2 regions of the Alteromonas sp. AO-Serp genome follow, and region 1 is predicted to be linked to the other one. Evidence: predicted binding sites of a transcription regulator. Region 1 holds the regulator's gene; the other holds the start of a gene.
The links. Region 1 encodes FNR, which switches genes on or off when oxygen is low (the NO sensors DNR and NnrR bind a similar motif). Its sites were predicted from a motif close to TTGATCTAGATCAA; they were not measured.
Positions count from the first base shown of each region.

Region 1 (9,662 bases):
GATAAACACACCATTACTTTGTCGTTGTTTTCAATCATACCGAAATCGCCAATGGCTTTACCCACATTGCGGCGAAGTCGTTTCTGAAGTTTGTTGAAGTTGTACTTTTGCTTACTTTGCGCAGCATTTAATGGCGACGCGTCAGCACTGTTTGTGCCTAAACTCATAATTAACTAGCTTGGTTTGTGATAAAGCCACCATTATACATTAAAGCGGCTTTTCGAGACCATGCTTGTGAAGTTAAATTTGTTGGTGACATACCGTGTTGGCCGCTAAGTAACGGCAAACACGGGCTATGTAGTACTGATGAAAAGACTACACCGACAACGGCGACACAAATCCATCTGGCTTAATAGCAAGCACATCGCAATTGAGTTCGTCGATCACGTGTTCTGCAGTGTTACCAATTAGGGCCGCTGAAATGCCCACACGGCCAACGGTACCAATAACAACCAGCTCTGCATCCAGTGTTTTTGCCACTTGCGGGATAACTTTTTCCGGAAGGCCTTCTCTTACTACGCATTTGTTCTCAGGAATACCGTACTTTAATGCGTGACTACGCATTTCCTTTAAATGATGATTTTTTACCGCGTCGTGATAGGTATCGGGGTCGAACTCAGGTACTTCTATGGCGATATTAAGTGGTGTAGAAGGGTAACTGTTGACCAAATTTACGCTACCTTTCAATAAAGAGGCGTAGTCGTTAGCAATGAGGGTGAGCTTATCGTTAAGTGCGGCATGCTCATCGTCTTCACTGCCTACGTTTACTGCAGCAATAATCTCTCCTCCTTCTGGCCAGTCGTGCTCTTTAACGAGCAATACTGGGCGAGGGCATTTACGCATTAAATGCCAGTCGGTGGGGGTGAAAATAACAGAAGCAAGATCGTCGTGCTTTTTGGTTGCCTTTACCACTAAATCTATCTGATTGTTTAGGGTGTAGTAAATAATCGACTCATACGCACGATTATTCCATTCTACAACGATATCAGTTTCAGTGAATCCTTGTTCTCTTAAGTGGGTGGCAAGCCATTTTGCATGCTCCTTTGTAACTGCATCGCGCATTGACTCGCGCTCATCCGGGCTAAGCATGGTCGTCATATCATAAGATAAGTCGTATACCACCATCATGGCGGTAACTGAAGCGCCTGTTTTTGAAGCGAGTTCATAAGCTCGGCTTAGTGCAGGTTGGTTATCGCGCTCGGCATCTACCACGGCCAGAATTCGTTTACACTCAATCATAACGTCCCCCTAACTACGAAACTTAGTAGCGGCTGTCGAAATCGAAGCTTTCTAATACTAACTATAAACGACATTGGGAAAAACGTAAGTTGTTTTAGATCAAGAATTTTACGAGGCGACCATGAGTGAACTTAACGAATTGAACATGGAGCAACCAGCGTGGCGCTGAAAGGGTAGATAGGTGGCTACCAAAGGTCACAAAAAAGCGCGCTTAGTGCGCGCCTTATTTAACACTTAAAAAAGACTAACCGCAGACAACGCTTGGGCCGTTAAGCGCCGCTAGTTTGGTGTTTAGTCTATCGAAATCCAAAATAGTAATAAGCTTGCCGTCTACTTTTATGATGTTGTCTTTTTGAAAACGGCTTAACAGACGACTAATCGTTTCAATCGTTAATCCTAAATAGTTTCCAATTTCGTTGCGCGTCATGGTTAAGTGGAATTCTCTATGGGAAAAGCCACGCTCTTCAAAGCGCTGAGATAGATGTGATATAAAATACAATAAACGCTCTTCTGCGGTTCGCTTGTTTAAAAGCATGATCATGTCGTGATCTTGTTTTATTTCAGCGCTCATGAAGCTCATGATCTGGTGGCGCAGCTTTGGAAATTGCACAGACATTTCGTCGAGGGTCTCGTAGGGAAGCTCACACACCATGGCAGTTTCTAACGCAGAGGTATAGCTTTGGTGTTTGTTCTCTCTTAATGCATCGAAACCGATAATGTCACCAGGAAAGTGGAAACCAGTAATCTGTTCTTCACCTTCGGTATTAGTCACAAATGATTTGAATGAACCAGTTCTCACTGCAAATAGAGAACGGAATTTATCACCAGTTTGAATCAGCGTGTCACCTTTATGAAGCGGCTTCTTGCGTTCAATAATATCGTCAAGAGACTCGATTTCTGTTTTGTTTAACGCCACCGGTAAACACAGGTGACTGAAACTACAGTTTTGACAGTGAATAGAAAATTGGCTTCCTTTGCTCATAATGCACGCTCTCTAAAAGAATACCCGACAATAATACACCCATTTTTAAACGATTGCGCCATGAATAAGATAAGCTGCATATATTGCCATTATTACTGCAATAATTTGTCTAAAATGATTATGTTGAAAACCTCGAACAATATATTGGCTACCAGCGCTTGCAGCGAGCAAGGTGGGTAATGTACCCAAACCGAAGAAGAACATAATAGCAGCGCCTTCTAGTGCGTTACCCGCCGCGAGAGACCAGGTAAGTGTGGAATACACCAAACCGCAAGGAAGCCAACCCCAAATAAAACCATAAGGCAACGCACTTAAAGGGGTCTTAAAGGGCAAAAAGCGTTTTGAAAGCGGCTGGACTTTGGAAAATAGGCCTTTACCCGCATTTTCCAGCACTGTTAAGCCAGTCCACCACTTACCCAAATAACACGCCAGTAGAAGCAACATGATTCCGCTAAGTAGGGAAAGGGCATAGTTGGCAAGAGGTATATAATCTGCTGCAATTTTTCCAAGTGCCCCGGTTATTGCTCCGGCGATGGTGTAGCTCACTATACGTCCCATGTTATAGGCAAGGGTATAGGGTAGTGCTGAAGCGCCTTTAGGCGATACCATCCTTAACGCAGCGACAATTCCACCGCACATTCCCACACAGTGAACTCCGCCGGCTAAGCCGATAAGAAAGGCAGAGAAGTAGTTAATCCCTTCCATGTGGCGCTTGGCTTTTGTCTACTTTACTGTCTTGAAGTTGCTTGCGTTGCTCAGCTAGCTTTTTTTCTTCTGGCGGAAGATCATCGTCAAACAGTATGCTATACCCTTGGCGATCTAAATCTTCAAATTGATTGGTTTTCACCGCCCAAAAGAATATCACGATAGCGACGGCAACAATGATGATGGCGATTGGAATTAATACGTAAATAATACTCATGCTATTTGCTCAAAAGTCGCGTTGAGTTTGTGACCACAATGATACTGCTTAACGACATACCAACAACAGCCATCCAGGGTGAAAGTAGGCCTGATACGGCGAAAGGTAAGATCAAAACGTTGTAACCTACCGACCAGCCGATATTTTGCCTTATTTTTTGCTTCACTTGATGCGCAGTTCGAATAAGCTCTGGTACAGAAAGCAACTGATCGCCAAGCAGTATCACGTCGGCGGCAGTTTTAGCCACGTCTGTGGCATTACCCACTGCAATCGCCACATCAGCGCTGGCAAGAACTGGAGCGTCGTTAATACCATCCCCCATCATCATCACTTTCGCGCCAGATTGCTGCATAGCTTGAACGGCTTCGTACTTTTGCTCAGGTGTTAGGCCACCTTTAGCGGTCGAAATTGGCAATGGTGCGGTAAGCGCATTAACGTTTTGCTGTGTATCACCACTTAAAACGGCGAGCGTATGGCTTGCAGCTAATATATCGAGAGTTTCTTGCGTATCTTCTCTTAGTGAATCCTTTACTTCATACGCCGCCATAATACGCCCCTTAACCGTGAGAAACACGTTAGCTGAAGGGAACGCTTCAATGAGTTTTAGCTGTGATTCGTGAACGCTGAATGCTGCAGATCCCATAGAAAACAACGTGTCATTGATCTCACCGCTGATACCACCTCCTGGCGTAACGGTAAAATTAGTCACTTTGTGTACCGTGTTATCGATGGCGTCAGCACTACCGCTAGAGGCAGAAATCTCGCTTAGGGCTACACCGTCGCTAAAGGCTTTGGCAATCGGATGTTCAGAGCGTGACTCCAAAGCGCGCGCAATTGATAGCGCACTATTACTATCCACGCCGTCAGCGTACCAAGCATTTGAAATAGTAAATTTGCCTTTTGTGAGCGTGCCGGTTTTGTCTAAAGCGATGGTGTCAATGTCAGTAATTTGTTCTAGCGCATCGGCCCGTTTTAGTAAAATACCTTGTCGGTTTAACTTTGCCATAGCGCAGGTTAACGCTGATGGCGTAGCCAACCCTAGTGCGCAAGGGCAGGTTGCAACCAGCACCGATATGGTGATCCAAAATGCCTCGTCGCTACCCTGATACGCCCAAAAGCCATAGGTTAACGCCGAAATCAGCAATACCGCGGTAACGAAATAGCGAGAAAAATTATCGGCTATCTGCGCTGCTTTAGGCTTACTCGCCATCGCACTTGCTTGCAGTCGTACAATTTGATTTACCAGCGCATTTTTAAGGGTCTGCGTAACCGTAATGGTTAGCGTACCATCTTGACAAACCGTGCCGCCGTAAACCGGGCTACTGTTCGACTTACGCACGGGGTTAAACTCGCCGGTAAGCATCGATTCGTCAACCGCTGCGTTCCCTTCGGTCACCACTCCATCAATGGGGATCGTTTCACCAGGCTTAACCAGCACCACATCGTCAATTTTTAACTGCTTTGCCAGACACTCGGTTAGGCTGCCATCAGGCATCAATTTGGTGGCTGAAACGGGTACATACTGCATCATATTGGCAGAGATCTGTGCGGCGCGATGGCGGCTGCGATGTTCTAAAAAGCGGCTGAGTAACAGCAGGAAAATGAACATACAAATAGATTCAAAATACACTTCGCCTTGCTCTAATACTGTAGAGCGAATTCCTGCAATGTAAGTACCGAATATGGCGAGCGTAACGGGCACATCCATATTAACCGTTCTTGCGCTTAGCGCTTTAGCGGCGCCCACATAAAAAGTGCTGCCTGAGTACAGTACTACAGGTGTAGTAAGCGTAAGGGCAACCCAGTAAAAATACTGTCGGGTTTCTAATTCAATAGCGCCAAACCAGTCAAAATACAGCCCCGTCATCAGCATCATCACCTGCATGGTCATAATGCCTGCTAGACCAAGCTTTTTCAGAAAGGTCTTTTGTTCGCGTTTATAACTGGCTTCGTGTTCATCGGGGTGAAATGGCGACCCAACATAACCAATGCGTTTTAGTGTAGAAAGAATCTGACTAAGCTTGATTTGAAAAGGTGACCAAGTAACTAAAGCGCGGCGCTCTTGGACGTTTACCGCGACTTGCTTTATCCCTTCTACTTTTGACAACTGCTTTTCGATAAGCCATCCACACGCAGCGCACGTAATACCTTCAAGGGTTAATTGAATCTGCTTATCTTGCCCCTCATCAAAAACGAATTCTTCTTGAAGAGCAGGGTCGTCATACACTTTGAGTTTGTCGAGTGTCTCTAGAATACCATCGTCTGATTTTTGCGCTGGTTCGGTTCTAAACTGGTAATAGTCTTCAAGACCGTTGGTTACGATGGCTTCGGCCACGGCTAAACATCCAGGGCAACACATGTCGCGTTGCTGCCCTAATATGACGGTAGTAAATTTTCCATCGTCTGAGCCCGCAATAGGCAAGCCGCAATGGTAACAGTCGTGATTGGCCATTATGGATTGAATTTCATTTTGCCAGAGTGGGGCAGATAGATGGTATTTTGTATTTTCCAGCTATCATCAATAGGGGTTAGCGATACGCGCCATTTACCATCAAGATCTTCTTCGACAAAACCACGATAGATACCCTTAGCATCGCGGCTTAATAAAACGCTGACATCACGCTCTTCAAGCGTTACGTGATAAAAGCTTAGTTTAACCGCATTACCTTCTTGTGGAATACCTGAATGAAACTCTAGCGCTATGCTGCCATCTTCAATGGTTAAATCGGTAGTGATATTCATGCGACGGGCTACGGCTTCTTTATCCAATCGCGCATTAATTGCTTTTCCTTCCTTGTAGTAGTCGTCCACCACTAGGCTATCTTCAGTACTAATAGCAAGCTTTAATAATACGCCGCCCATAATGAGCGTGATAATAGGAACGGCAATTAAAAACCAGGGCCAGAACTCTTTATACCAGGGTCTATTCATTGAAATCTTTTCTCGTGTTTACTTCGCTAACAACATATTTATTTTCACTGCCCCAACGACATGTTTAGCCGGGAAATAAGAATAAATATAATGTTCGCGAGACATACTAAATGTGAACAAAGATTGTTCGTACAGCACTCTCTATATCGCTGTATTTTCTCATAAAAAAAGCCCCGTAGTAACGAGGCTTTTTAAGATATTTAATGATTTAAATCATTAATCATTTGAAAGGCTGTAAACATACGCTGCGACAACGTGAATTTTGTCATCACCCAAGGTTTTCTTGAATGAAGGCATTACACCGTTACGACCGTAAGTAAGCGTTTCTGTTACCGCTCTGTGGCTGCCGCCGTATAGCCAGATATTGTCAGTAAGGTTTGGCGCACCAAGTGCTTGGTTACCTTTACCGTCCATACCGTGACAAGCCGCACACGCTGCGAAACGTGCTTTACCTGCTTCTGCAAGCTGAGGGTCCACATCGCGACCGCTTAAACTAAGTACGTAGTTAACCACTTCTTCGATACCGTCTTCACCCATAGCATCTAGCCATGCTGGCATAGCTGCTTTACGACCAAGCGTAAGAGTTTCAACGATTTTCGCACCTGAACCACCGTACAACCAGTCGTTGTCCGTTAGGTTAGGGAAGCCGCCATTTTGACCACGTGCATCAGAACCGTGACACTGAGAGCAATTTTGTAGGAACAAACGCTGACCTACTTTATTTGCTTCTGGGTCTTTAGCCAGTTCTTCAACAGGAACTTTTGCATACGCTTCAAAGATCGGGTCGAACTTCTCGGCAGCGAAATCTAGTTCACGGTCATATTCTACTAGGTAGCCTTGCTCTTTAGCGTCAATACGCGCTTGAGCTGACTCTTCTAGCGATTGAATATTTTGGTTAGAGCTCTTCCAACCCAAAATACCTTCATACGCACCTAGGCCAGGATAAAGCGCTAGGTATAAAAAGCCCCAAACGATGGTCATGTAGAACATAATTGTCCACCAGCGAGGAAGTTGATTGTTCAACTCCTCAATACCATCAAATTCGTGGCCCATTGACTCACCTTCAGCTACGCCGGTCTTGTTAGAAAGGCACCAGCGAAGAAGGAAGTAGCAACCAATGATCAACCCTAGGGTTATCACTGAAATCCAAATTGTCCAAAACATACTCATGAGTTCGAGACTCCTGCTAATCTTCTTTTGATTTTTCTTTTTCTTCGTCTGCAAACACTAGGTTCGCAGCTTCATCGAATTTTTTCTTGTTGCGGCTGCTAAATGCCCACCACACAACACCGATGAAGCTTACAAAGACGATGACAGTAAAAATGCTGCCTACAATTCCCTGGTCCATATTATTTCAAATGTGTGCCAAGAGATTGTAGATAAGCAATAAGGGCTTGCATTTCCGTTTTACCCTGTACTGCCGCTTTCGCACCCGCGATATCTTCGTCGGTATACGGAACGCCAAATCCACGGAATACTTCCATTTTTTCAGCCGTTAACTCGCCATTAAGCGTGTTTTCCGCAAGCCAAGGGAAACCTGGCATGTTCGACTCTGGTACCACGTTACGAGGATTAAGCAGGTGAACTCGGTGCCATTCGTCGCTGTAACGACCACCAACACGTGCTAGGTCAGGACCAGTACGCTTAGAACCCCAAAGGAAAGGGTGCTCCCATACTGATTCGCCAGCAACGCTGTAGTGACCATAACGCTCTGTTTCAGCGCGGAATGGACGGATCATCTGGCTGTGACAACCTACACAACCTTCACGGATGTAGATATCACGGCCTTCAAGCTCAAGCGCGGTGTATGGACGTAAGCCTGTTACCGGTTCCATGGTTTGCTGTTGAAACATCAACGGCGTAATTTGAACCATGGCACCGAAGCTGATAGCGATAAGGATTAATACCGTTAACAGACCGACGTTCTTTTCAATTAACTCATGTGCGTTTTTCATTATTCGTCTCCTTTACTACGCCGGCTGAGTCGCTGGGTCTGCAGCGATACTGCCTTTAGGTGCACGAACGGTTTTCCATGTGTTGTATGCCATAACAAGCATACCCGCTACCACGAAACAACCACCAATGAAACGAACCACATAGAAAGGCTTAGACGCTTCTAATGACTCAACAAAGCTATAGGTTAACGTACCGTCAGCATTTACTGCACGCCACATTAGACCCTGTAGTACACCAGACATCCACATTGCTACGATGTATAGAACAACACCGATAGTTGCGAACCAGAAGTGTACGTTAACTAGCTTGGTGCTATACATAGCGCGCTGACCGAATAGCACTGGAATTAAGTGGTAAATTGAACCAATTGAAACCATTGCAACCCAACCTAGAGCGCCAGAGTGTACGTGACCAATTGTCCAGTCAGTGTAGTGAGATAGTGCATTAACGGTCTTAATTGCCATCATTGGACCTTCGAAGGTAGACATACCGTAGAAAGACAATGAAACAATTAGGAAACGCAATACTGGGTCGGTGCGAAGTTTATGCCACGCGCCAGATAGCGTCATAATACCGTTAATCATACCACCCCAAGATGGAACGAATAGGATAATAGACATCACCATACCTAGCGACTGAGTCCAGTCTGGTAGGGCAGTGTAGTGAAGGTGGTGAGGACCAGCCCAGATATACAGAGAGATAAGTGCCCAGAAGTGAACAATTGAAAGTCTGTATGAATAAACCGGGCGACCAGCTTGCTTAGGTACGAAGTAGTACATCATACCAAGGAAGCCCGCAGTTAGGAAAAAGCCTACCGCGTTATGGCCGTACCACCACTGCATCATAGCGTCTACTGCGCCTGCATACAGTGAATACGATTTAGTGAAAGATACCGGAATAGCCATGCTGTTACCAATATGAAGAATTGCAACAGTTAACATGAACGCGCCTAAGAACCAGTTTGCAACATAAATGTGCGAAACTTTACGGATTACTAGGGTTCCGAAGAAGTTAATGATATAAGCGACCCAAACCAGTGCCAAAAGGATATCAATTGGCCATTCTAGTTCAGCGTATTCTTTTGAGCTGGTTAAACCCATAGGCAGGGTGATAACAGCTAAAACGATAACGGCTTGCCAACCCCAAAAGGTAAATGCGGCAAGTTTGTCACTGAACAGTCTTACCTGGCAGGTACGCTGAACGATGTAGTACGACGTTGCAAATAGCGCACAGCCGCCGAAGGCAAAAATAACGGCGTTAGTGTGCAACGGACGCAAACGTGAGAATGTTAGCCATGGTGTGTCAAAGTTAAGCATAGGTGCAAATAACTGCGCGGCAATAAATACCCCTAGGCCCATACCAATGATACCCCAGACTATGGTCATGATGGTAAATTGCCTAACTACTTTATAATTGTAGTCAGGTTGTGCTTGGCTTATTTCACTCATTTTAATGAATCTTCCACTTCAAATGAACTATGGTCTCCAACTGCCGGAATAGTACGGTCGAGACGTGTATCAGCAAAGGAATAACGCTTCACACCGAGCTCGGAAAGAGTAATAATTATTGTCTCCAAGCCAGTTGGTACGCGGATGATAAGGTTTTTAATTACAAAAAGATACCATAAACTAC
Region 1 covers NZ_JAFLMX010000166.1:1,267-10,928, forward strand. Annotated here, with positions in the region: gene ttcA (tRNA 2-thiocytidine(32) synthetase TtcA) at 1-167, opposite strand, end outside; gene uspE (universal stress protein UspE) at 316-1,239, opposite strand; gene fnr (fumarate/nitrate reduction transcriptional regulator Fnr) at 1,484-2,221, opposite strand; gene QVA83_RS11680 (sulfite exporter TauE/SafE family protein) at 2,267-2,926, opposite strand; gene ccoS (cbb3-type cytochrome oxidase assembly protein CcoS) at 2,913-3,143, opposite strand; gene QVA83_RS11690 (heavy metal translocating P-type ATPase) at 3,145-5,595, opposite strand; gene QVA83_RS11695 (FixH family protein) at 5,595-6,074, opposite strand; gene ccoP (cytochrome-c oxidase, cbb3-type subunit III) at 6,291-7,244, opposite strand; gene QVA83_RS11705 (cbb3-type cytochrome oxidase subunit 3) at 7,261-7,422, opposite strand; gene ccoO (cytochrome-c oxidase, cbb3-type subunit II) at 7,424-8,029, opposite strand; gene ccoN (cytochrome-c oxidase, cbb3-type subunit I) at 8,045-9,478, opposite strand.

Region 2 (9,662 bases), on a different contig from region 1:
CCGGCGGCGTTAGCGACGCTATTGGCAGGCGCAAAGCACTCATTCTTGTCGCTTTCCTTTACCTGCTTTCTTCTGTCGGCTCAGCCTTAGCCCCTAATTTCGAACTATTAGTGCTTTCTCGCTTTATTGGCGGCATTGCGTTTTGTTCGCTGATCATTGCCCCGCTGTATATTTCGGAAATAAGCGCCCCAGAAAACCGAGGCAAAATGGTGTCGGTGAACCAGCTAAACATTGTATTTGGCTTCGCCCTATCCTATTTCACCAACTATTACCTGCTACAGCTGAGTAACAGCGGTGCAGGTTGGGTTGCTGAATGGGGTTTAGATACACATTTATGGCGCTACATGCTGGGCTTGGAGGTTATCCCCGCAGCACTATGGTTTGGTTTACTGTTTACTATTCCGCGTAGCCCCAGGTGGCTGGTACTCAAAGGCCAACACGAGGAAGCCGAACAGGTTATAAACCGCTTATTCGACAAAGCCCAAGCCAGCGCTCTTGTTGAAGATATAGCGTCTTCACTTAAAGAAAAGTCGTGGCCTTTTCGTGAACGCCTAGGCTTTCTAAAGGCGAAGGCCATGCGATTTCCGTTAATGGTGGGCATTACCATTGCCATTGCACAGCAAATTACCGGCATTAACGTTATCTTTTTTTACGCGCCCACGATTTTTGAACAAAGCGGTGTAGGTACCAATGCGGCATTTATGCAGGCTGTATGGATTGGCTTGGTTAACGTAGCATTTACCGTAGTCGCTATGCTAACTATTGATAAATGGGGAAGAAAACCGCTGCTGCTGATTGGCTTAACTGGCGTAGTGATCAGCATGTCTATTTGTACCTATGGCTTTAAACAGGCGACATATCAAGTACAGCAAACGGCCATAAACGAAATACAGCAAGATGCGCCGAGTGTGGCAATAAAGCTAACTCCACTAACCAGCGATATTTATTATTCAGACGTTGAGTTTAAGCGCACGCTAAAGACCACACTTACCAGCGACGAATACGATGCGTATCAGCAACCATTGCTTACGAGCAGTATTAATATGAATGCACCTTTAGTGTTGTTTGGCATCATTGCGTTTGTTGCTTCGTTCGCGATGTCTCTTGGCCCAGTGATGTGGGCAATGCTTGCTGAAATTTTTCCGAATCAAACCCGCGCTTTGGCTATTTCATTAGTTGGCATGGTGAATTCACTCACCAGTTTTCTAGTTCAAGTTGTTTTCCCTTGGGAGTTGGCCAACTTGGGAGCCGCGGCCACGTTTGCAATTTACGGCGTGTTTGCCTTAGTCAGCCTGATCTTAGTTGCTAAGTTCTTCCCAGAAACAAAAGGAAGAACGTTGGAAGAAATCACGGAAGAATTTGAGCGATCCGCTTAGCTGAGGTCAATCCTGTATATTAAGGCAACCTGATAGCATGCTGACCTGCACAAAGGTTATTCATTCTCGCCTCTTCTAATAGTAGTGTTGATGATACATTTAACGCGCTTGGCGTAACGTGAGAAGCAACTAGGATGAGATGGTTGGCAGCGTAGCGATTTAATACCTCACACACTTTATGCTGAGTAGTCACATCCAAGCCCTCGAAGGGTTCATCAACAAGCAACACTTTTGCGTGAGATAAAATAGCGCGCGCTAAGGCTAGTCGCTTACGCTCTCCCCCAGAGAGCGTCCTACCCGCCTTGCCAACCCACATAGACAACGGCAACAGTGCCTCTAGCCCTAATTGAGCTAACAGGTTAGTCATGTCATCAAGGGGAATACCCATTCCGGCAGGGTCTAAATTTGAAGAGACACTGCCAGAAAGCACTATTGGCTCTTGTTCCACATAGCGCCAGTTTTTAATTAAGCCATCGGCTATACGCATGCCATCCACTTCTTTAAGTCCAGTAGAAGGCACAACCCCCGCAATTGACTGAAGCAAAGATGACTTACCACAGCCTGACGGCCCGGATATACATACGATGCCAGTGGCTGGGAATGTAGCATTGACCAAAGGTAAGCGTCTATTTTTGGCAGTATAATCAGATAACGTAAGTGAATGGTGCAGTTCGGTGCGTTCAAGTACTTTAATGGGTGAGGTTTTGAGCTTCTTAAGGGCTTTCGCGCTTTGTTTGTGCTGTGCAAACTTGGTAATGCTGTGAAAAGCTGCACCAGCCCAATCAGGCGCAGCCATCAATATCATGGGCACAACAATAGCAATAGGCATATACGAAAAGTCAGATATTGGACTAACTGCGCCCGACATAACTAACACTACCGCAAAAAATGCCGCGCCTTGAAACCACCAGCTCGCGCGTAAAGCTTTGTCTTTCTGCGTAGTTTGTTGTCGCCACACCCTGTCAGCACTCGGCATGCTATTGATCGCATGCCCCCCCTCTTCCTTTGGCAAGTTGTTCATTGCTTTATTTAAGTGCCATATAGCACTGCAATTAAGAAAGTCGGCTGACTCTTGGCGAAACACTTTATTTTCCTTTGTCGCTTTTTTCGCAACGTTTAAACCACTAAAGCCTTGCAGCACAACGATGAAGAGCCAAATAACAAAAAGTGTAAGTAAAAACGAGGTGCCGGGAAGGTCAAACCATACCGCAGCAACGCAAAGGTTAGTGAATATAAATGTGATGTTAGAAAGCGGAGCTATCCAAGCAATCCACCGACTGGCAAGCGTTTCGGTATGCTGGGCTAATGCTTCTGTTGTGAATGCTTTGTCGGTAATTTTACTGTTTTCAAGTTGACTGAATACAAGCAAGCGCCCCTCTGCGATACGGGTAAGCAAATCGTTATGACCCACCCACATACTGGCATATCCCGAAGCAATGCGAAGTAGTGCTAGCGCGCGAATAACCACCGCGGGAATAACGTAATTAAAACCTACAGGTGCAATAGCGCTGATAGCGATAAACCACGAAGAAATAACAAGAATGGTTATTCCTGCCACACCGTGTAAAAGAGCAAGCAGCAGCGTGAGGTAAGCCGATTTACTTTTCATCAAGGCCACACTCCTTTTGATTGGCATTCGCCTTAAAGCTCGTTGCCGTCACACTGCTACAGCCTTGTAGGTGCTCGTCTTGTAATGCGCCTATTTTGCTTTTAAGCCCTGCCTCTAATTTTGACATTGAGTTGAAGTTTGCGTTGGAAATGGCGTCTTGTTCGGGCGTGCTTCGCGATACCGTCCAAAAGCGGTTAAACCAGTTTGCAGGGAGTGCTTTGTGAGAAGCCCAAATCAGTGTTTTGTCTCTAGCCAAACGTTCAATTAACTGTGCCAATCTTGCATGCTGGGAACCTGGCAAATGGGCTGTAGGCTCGTCTAGTAACCATATATCGTCTTTGCGCAACAGCGCTCTCGCTAGCGACAGCCGTTGCGCTTCGCCACCTGAAAGCAGCGGATAATCAGTCATTACCGTATCAAGCCCGCAAGGCAATAACGACAGCCACGCGTCAAGCTCTACTGCTTCTAGCGCTTTCATAAGCGCGTCGTCTGTATAGGTGTCGTTTAAGCACAAGTTCTCACGCACGGTACCTGGCGTGATCACGGGGTGTTGGGTTATCCAAATTACCGGTTCCCTGAATGTATGTGTGCTAGGTCTTTGACCACCTAATGCTTCTAATAATAATGTTTTACCTGAACCAGAGCGCCCGCTAATGAGTATTTTATCGCCCTTTGATACTTCTAGAGATTCAGCGTGCAATAGTGCAGGAGTATCATCAACAGCCGATTTATCCTTACCGCTCGGCAAGCGAGGTTGCTGGGCGTTTATGTCAAAAACCTTAAGGTTATTAGCCGTAAGCAATACCTTGTGTTCTGATGAATAATGGTGGGTTGTGTCAGCGTTGACCGGGTTCATTGCACTACCATCAAGATTTTTTGTGAAGCGCGAGAATAACGGCGCGAGTTCAGCTTTGGCGGCTTCTGCTTGCGCCTTTTGATGGTATACCTGCCCCAGCTTTTTCATTTCACTGAGTAACAATGGCACAGTCAGCAATATCCATAAGCCCTGCTGGAGCGTTATCTCTGGCCCAATGCTCAATTCGCCTAACAGTGAAAAACCAATAAATACTGCCGTAAGTGCAACCGCGAGTGTTGCGAAGAAGTCGAGCACGCTGTTGGACAAAAACGCTATGCTCACTATTTTCATAGTTCGCGCATTCAAGTTTTCACTGGCATCTTTAAGCAGGGCAGTTTGTTTTTGATGCGCCTGATAATTTGCCAGCATCGGCAGCGCGGCTAACCTATCAGTAAATAAACTTCCCAAACGTTCAAGGGCGATAAATTGCTTTCGATGTAGGGCTGCGGCTCCCTTGCCCACAATGATCATAAAAAGCGGCACTACCGGCAATGTTAGTAATAGGCCAATCCCTATAACGGGGTTCACATAAAAGATAACGGCTAAAGCAAACAAGGGGACAACAACTGCAATCATTTGCTGCACTCGATATTCAAGTGCCCAGTCAGCAAAAGCCTGTAAGTGCTGCAGCCACACCGTTTGCCAATAGTAAACCGAGTGCTGTCGAATAAGCGCATGTTGACGCTCAATGAATACGTGTTGTAGGTGCTGTTCTAGCTTGTTTAACACCTGCATTTTTGCACTACTAGATAAGGCATTGAATGCGCCTTGAAGCAGCCAACTCATTCCCAGAGAAACGGCAAGTCCTGTGACATCACTCGCTGTTGCAGGAGTCTGGTTTACTACCCAGTCATGAGCAATATGTGAAAAATAATAGAACCCAATAATCAAAGAAAAAAGCGACAAACACTTAACCATTACTTGGGCCGTAAGAGAGGTACGCAAGCCAAGCGACTGCGCCTTATCTATCTTATTGGACCACGCGTTCAGCGTTTGCCGGTTGGGAACTTTTTCTTTGATCACTGTGGTTTTGACTCATCTTTTTCGTTACTTAGTAACGAGAGCAAATCTCGCATTTCTTTTTCATTCTTTTCCAAGTGGTGGTGGGCTGGCTGCAAGAACCCTCAGCGGCAGGGACGCTGCTGAAGAGCCCCCCAAGGACGGGCTTACGGCGTGTTCTTGCGGCCAGCCTACCTCCGCTTCTACTCTTGGTCTTCGGGTCTATCCATATTTTCCGTCGACTCCAACCACATGGCGTTGATAATGCCAAAAGAGCACGCCAGTAAAACTCCTAAAATCCAAGCGAAATACCACATAGCGTTCTCCTTAATAAATGGTGTGAGACTGGTCGAGGTCTTCGTTTTTAATGCGTCCGCGCATTACGTAAAAGCTATAGGCCGTGTAGCTAAGTACAATAGGCACAAAGATACAGGCAACAATAAACATTACGTTTAGCGTCATATGGCTAGACGTAGCGTCCCAAACCGTTAAGCTCGCCTCTGGCATAGTGATGCTTGGCATTAGAAATGGGAACATTGAAAAGCCTGCCGTTAAAATAACGCCTGCTATAAATAGCGCACTCGATACAAACGCCATACCTGCATTACCCTTCTTAGAGAAAAGCGCACAGGCCAAACCCGCAATAATGCCCAGCACAGGTGCTGCAATCATAAAGGGGTATTTGCTGTAGTTGCTCATCCAAGCCCCAGCTTCAATGGCAACCTCTTTCTTAAGTGGATTTGACGTAGCAATGGTGTCAATTGCCGAGGTAATCACGAAGCCGTCTAATCCAAATGCTACCCACAGACCTGCAAGTACAAATAGCGTTACACCAGTCAGGCTTAACACAACCGATACTGCACGTGCGCGAACTTCAATGAAGCCATCGGTTTTCATTTGTAGCCAGGTTGCACCGTGGTTCAGCAACATAGCTACAGAAAGCAGTCCTGCCACCAGCGCAAACGGTGTTAAAAGGCCAAAGAACGAGCCTGTATAGGTTGATTTAAGCGTGCTGTCCATTTCAAACGGTACGCCCAACAGCAGGTTACCAAACGCCACACCAAAGATAAGGGCTGGGATAATACCGCCAGCAAATAGCGCCCAATCCCACGCTTTACGCCACTGAGGGTTTGGTAGTTTACTGCGGTAGTCAAAGCCTATCGGGCGCATCCAAAGGGCAATTAAGGTAAAGGCCAATGCTAGGTAAAACCCAGAAAACGCAGTGGCGTAAATCATCGGCCACGCGGCGAAAATAGCGCCACCTGCGGTGATAAACCAAACTTGGTTGCCATCCCAGTGCGGCCCTACCGTGTTTATCATTACGCGACGTTCTTTGTCATTTTTACCAATAAGCGTGAGCAGAGCTCCAACGCCCAAATCGAAGCCATCAGTAACCGCGAAGCCAATTAGCAGAACGCCAACCAAGCACCACCAAATGACTCTTAGTAATTCATAATCAATCATGCTTTTGCTCCTTGCTCATCAAGGTCAATAAGATCAAATTCAGTGTCAGGCTGCTTATCTGCAGGGGGAATCGGCCCTTTTTTGGCAAACTTCTTCATTAAGTAAAAACCAATAATGAACATGCCGGTGTAGAAAGCACTGTAGGCTACAAGGGTTATTACCACGTCGCTTACGGCGAGATTAGATACCGACGTATGCACCGGAAGCACCTCCGCAATTGACCATGGCTGGCGACCATATTCAGCGACAAACCAGCCAGCCTCACAGGCAATCCAAGGAAGCGGCAAACCATAGAGCGCGCTTTTTAATAACCAGCGTGGCTTAGTAATCTTGTGTTTAGTGCTGTAGTAAAAGGCGCACACAAATAGCGCAAGCATAATAAAGCCAGCCACAACCATAAGGCGGAAACTCCAAAACAATGGGGCAACCGGCGGAATGCTGTAATCTACTGCCTGTTGAAGCGCGGCATCAGAAGGATTTGAAACGTTCTCAGTGAAAGGCTCTAGCAACATAGCGTAGCCCAAACTGTCTTTATTTTGGTCGAAGGCAGTACGTTGCTCAGCTGTCGCGGTGCCGTTTCTTACATCTTCAAGTACTTCATAGGCTTTAATTCCGCTTAGAATACGCTCGCGATTCTCTTCTTTAAGATCCTTAATACCTTTTACTTCTTCGGTTAACGAACGGGTAGCAATAATGCCCATTGCCCAAGGAATTTGAAGGGCGTACTCGGTTTCCTGCTTTTCGTCGTTTGGAATACCAAACACAGTAAACGGCGCAGGTGCAGGATGGGTTTCGTACTCAGCTTCAACTGCTGCCAGCTTCACTTTTTGTACATCACCAAGCTCATAACCACTTTCATCACCTAACACGATCACAGAAAGCGTTGAGGCTAGGCCGAAGCTAGCAGCTATGGCGAACGAACGGCGCGCAAAGGCGATATGCTTATGATTAAGCAGGTAGTAACTTGAAATTGCCAACACAAACATTGCGCCGGTCACGTAACCTGCTGATACAGTGTGAACAAATTTGACCTGTGCTACGGGGTTAAAAATAACCTCAGCAAAGCTGGTCATTTCCATACGCATGGCTTCAAAATTAAATTCAGCGCCTACCGGGTATTGCATCCAGCCGTTAGCAATCAAGATCCACAGTGCAGAGAAGTTTGAACCAATGGCCACCAGCCAAGTCGCCATCAGATGCTTCACCTTTGACATTTTGTCCCAGCCAAAGAAGAACAACCCCACGAAGGTAGATTCCAGGAAAAAGGCCATTAGGCCTTCGATGGCAAGTGGCGCACCGAAGATATCGCCTACATAGTGAGAGTAGTAAGACCAATTCATTCCGAACTGGAATTCCATGGTTAAGCCTGTGGCTACACCAATGGCAAAGTTAATTCCAAACAGCTTTCCCCAGAATTGGGTCATCTGCTTATAAATTTCTTTACCCGTCATTACGTATACCGATTCCATAATGGCAAGTAAGAAACTAAGCCCCAAAGTTAAGGGTACAAATATAAAGTGGAACATTGCAGTTAATGCAAATTGCCACCGCGATAGTTCTATTAACGTATCGCTCATGGGTTATCTCCCTTGTATTTCGTGTGCGCGTTAAACGCTTAGCAGAAAAGTGGTTTAAAATTCAGTGATGAACACGTGAATATGCCGCATGGCAAGAGCACGGTTTATGCCATACATCAGTAATTTGGCTGCTTAAGCGCAATTACCGATAAACGGCGGTATTTTCGTACTGTGCAGATAAATTATTCCACGACCGAGCGTGTGGCTTATTGATCCAACGCAACAATTGGTGGCGATGCATTCGCCATATTTGTCATTTAGGTGACAAATATGGCACAAGAAAAAGGCTGCTTAGCCGAATGTCAAAAAGTGGAGTATAAGGAAAAGTTAAGGGGTATATGAGAGTGTGAACGCGCCTCGTAATTCTCCTAATTCGAACCCTGTAGCTTGATCGTTGGGATAGTGCTTTAGAATGGATTGTTTTACTGAAGGTGCCACGTTAGCTCCGTGGCATGCCATGCATACCTGACCTTGTTCAATAGCCATCATGTACCTAAACTCACCGCTTTCGCTATCGTATTGATAAGTTTCAATAGGTCTTTTAGGGGCCAAATTGTCTTGCTTAGCTTTGGTCAGTAATTGTGAAAACCACGCTAACTGCTCACGCTCCCATTGATCTGCCGCATTGTTTGGGTTCCTTACTTTCAGCGCGGTACGCCCAACCTCCCACCCGTTTTGACTAAGCGCCAGAGCAATAGGAGCCGCTGCAATCTGGCATTCGTTAACGCCAGCCTCTAGCCCTCCGGATTGAATTGCTTGCTGTAGTCGTGACTTTAGCGCGCCTCCCAGTGCTTTTGCGTGTAATCGCGCTTCTTTGACTTTTTCCTGTACACTGTTTTCACTTTTTTTCTCATTGGCAGTCACTGTATCTGCCAATGAATGAGCACTACTTGCCAATAAGCTTATCGCCACCAGCATTACGCTATTTTTCATTATAAAACTCTCTTTGGAACTGAATGAATTTCTACCGAAGTATTGTCGTTTGTCTCAAACAATGAACAAGCTCTATGCCAATATGATAAATTGCCAAAATTAAATTAGAACAAACTAATATTCAGCCACCCATGAATATATCCATAGTACAAGCGATGATAGATGCGATAGATAAACCCGCAATCTTCATTAACCCAAGCTACGTTATTGAAGCTGTCAACCAGCCCTACAGAGATACCTACCCTGTGGATATAAAGCTTGGCTTTAGTACCTGCTATCAAGTCTCTCACCGCAACAACAAACCTTGCGATAAGTGCGGCGAGCATTGCCCCATGCAAGAGAGTAAAGCCACAGGACGAGCGGCTAGCGTAGTACACGTTCATACCACCAGTGAGGGTCAAAGCTACTGCGACATCCTCATGCGCCCGATCTTCGAAGGTAGCGGAGAATTATTAGGTTTCTTGGAAATACTTGATAAGCTTTCGTTTGCCTCAAACCGACCTTCAGCAGGAAAGATGGTCGGCGAATCAGAGGCATTTAAAGCAATGCTAAACAAAATAAATCGCGCCGCTAACTCAGATATTTCAGTACTACTGTTTGGCGAAACCGGCACGGGTAAAGAGCTGGTGTCCCAAGCACTTCACTCGAGTAGTCACCGAGCTGGCAAACCATTTGTTGTCATCGAGTGTACCGGCATGTCTGACACGCTGCTTGAAAGCGAACTATTCGGTTATGAAAAAGGGGCATTTACAGGCGCAACCACAAATAAGAAAGGGCTCGTAGAAGCAGCGGAAGGCGGCACATTGTTTTTTGATGAAGTCGGCGATATCCCACTTTCAACACAAGTA
Region 2 covers NZ_JAFLMX010000306.1:5,366-15,027, forward strand. Annotated here, with positions in the region: gene QVA83_RS19730 (sugar porter family MFS transporter) at 1-1,376, shown strand, start outside; gene QVA83_RS19735 (ATP-binding cassette domain-containing protein) at 1,396-2,985, opposite strand; gene QVA83_RS19740 (ATP-binding cassette domain-containing protein) at 2,975-4,864, opposite strand; gene cydX (cytochrome bd-I oxidase subunit CydX) at 5,044-5,157, opposite strand; gene cydB (cytochrome d ubiquinol oxidase subunit II) at 5,168-6,304, opposite strand; gene QVA83_RS19755 (cytochrome ubiquinol oxidase subunit I) at 6,301-7,881, opposite strand; gene QVA83_RS19760 (Tll0287-like domain-containing protein) at 8,209-8,814, opposite strand; gene QVA83_RS19765 (sigma-54 interaction domain-containing protein) at 8,970-9,662, shown strand, end outside.
Region 2: QVA83_RS19755 (cytochrome ubiquinol oxidase subunit I) is a predicted target of FNR. The motif match lies at 8,091-8,104, and genes of this name have one in related genera.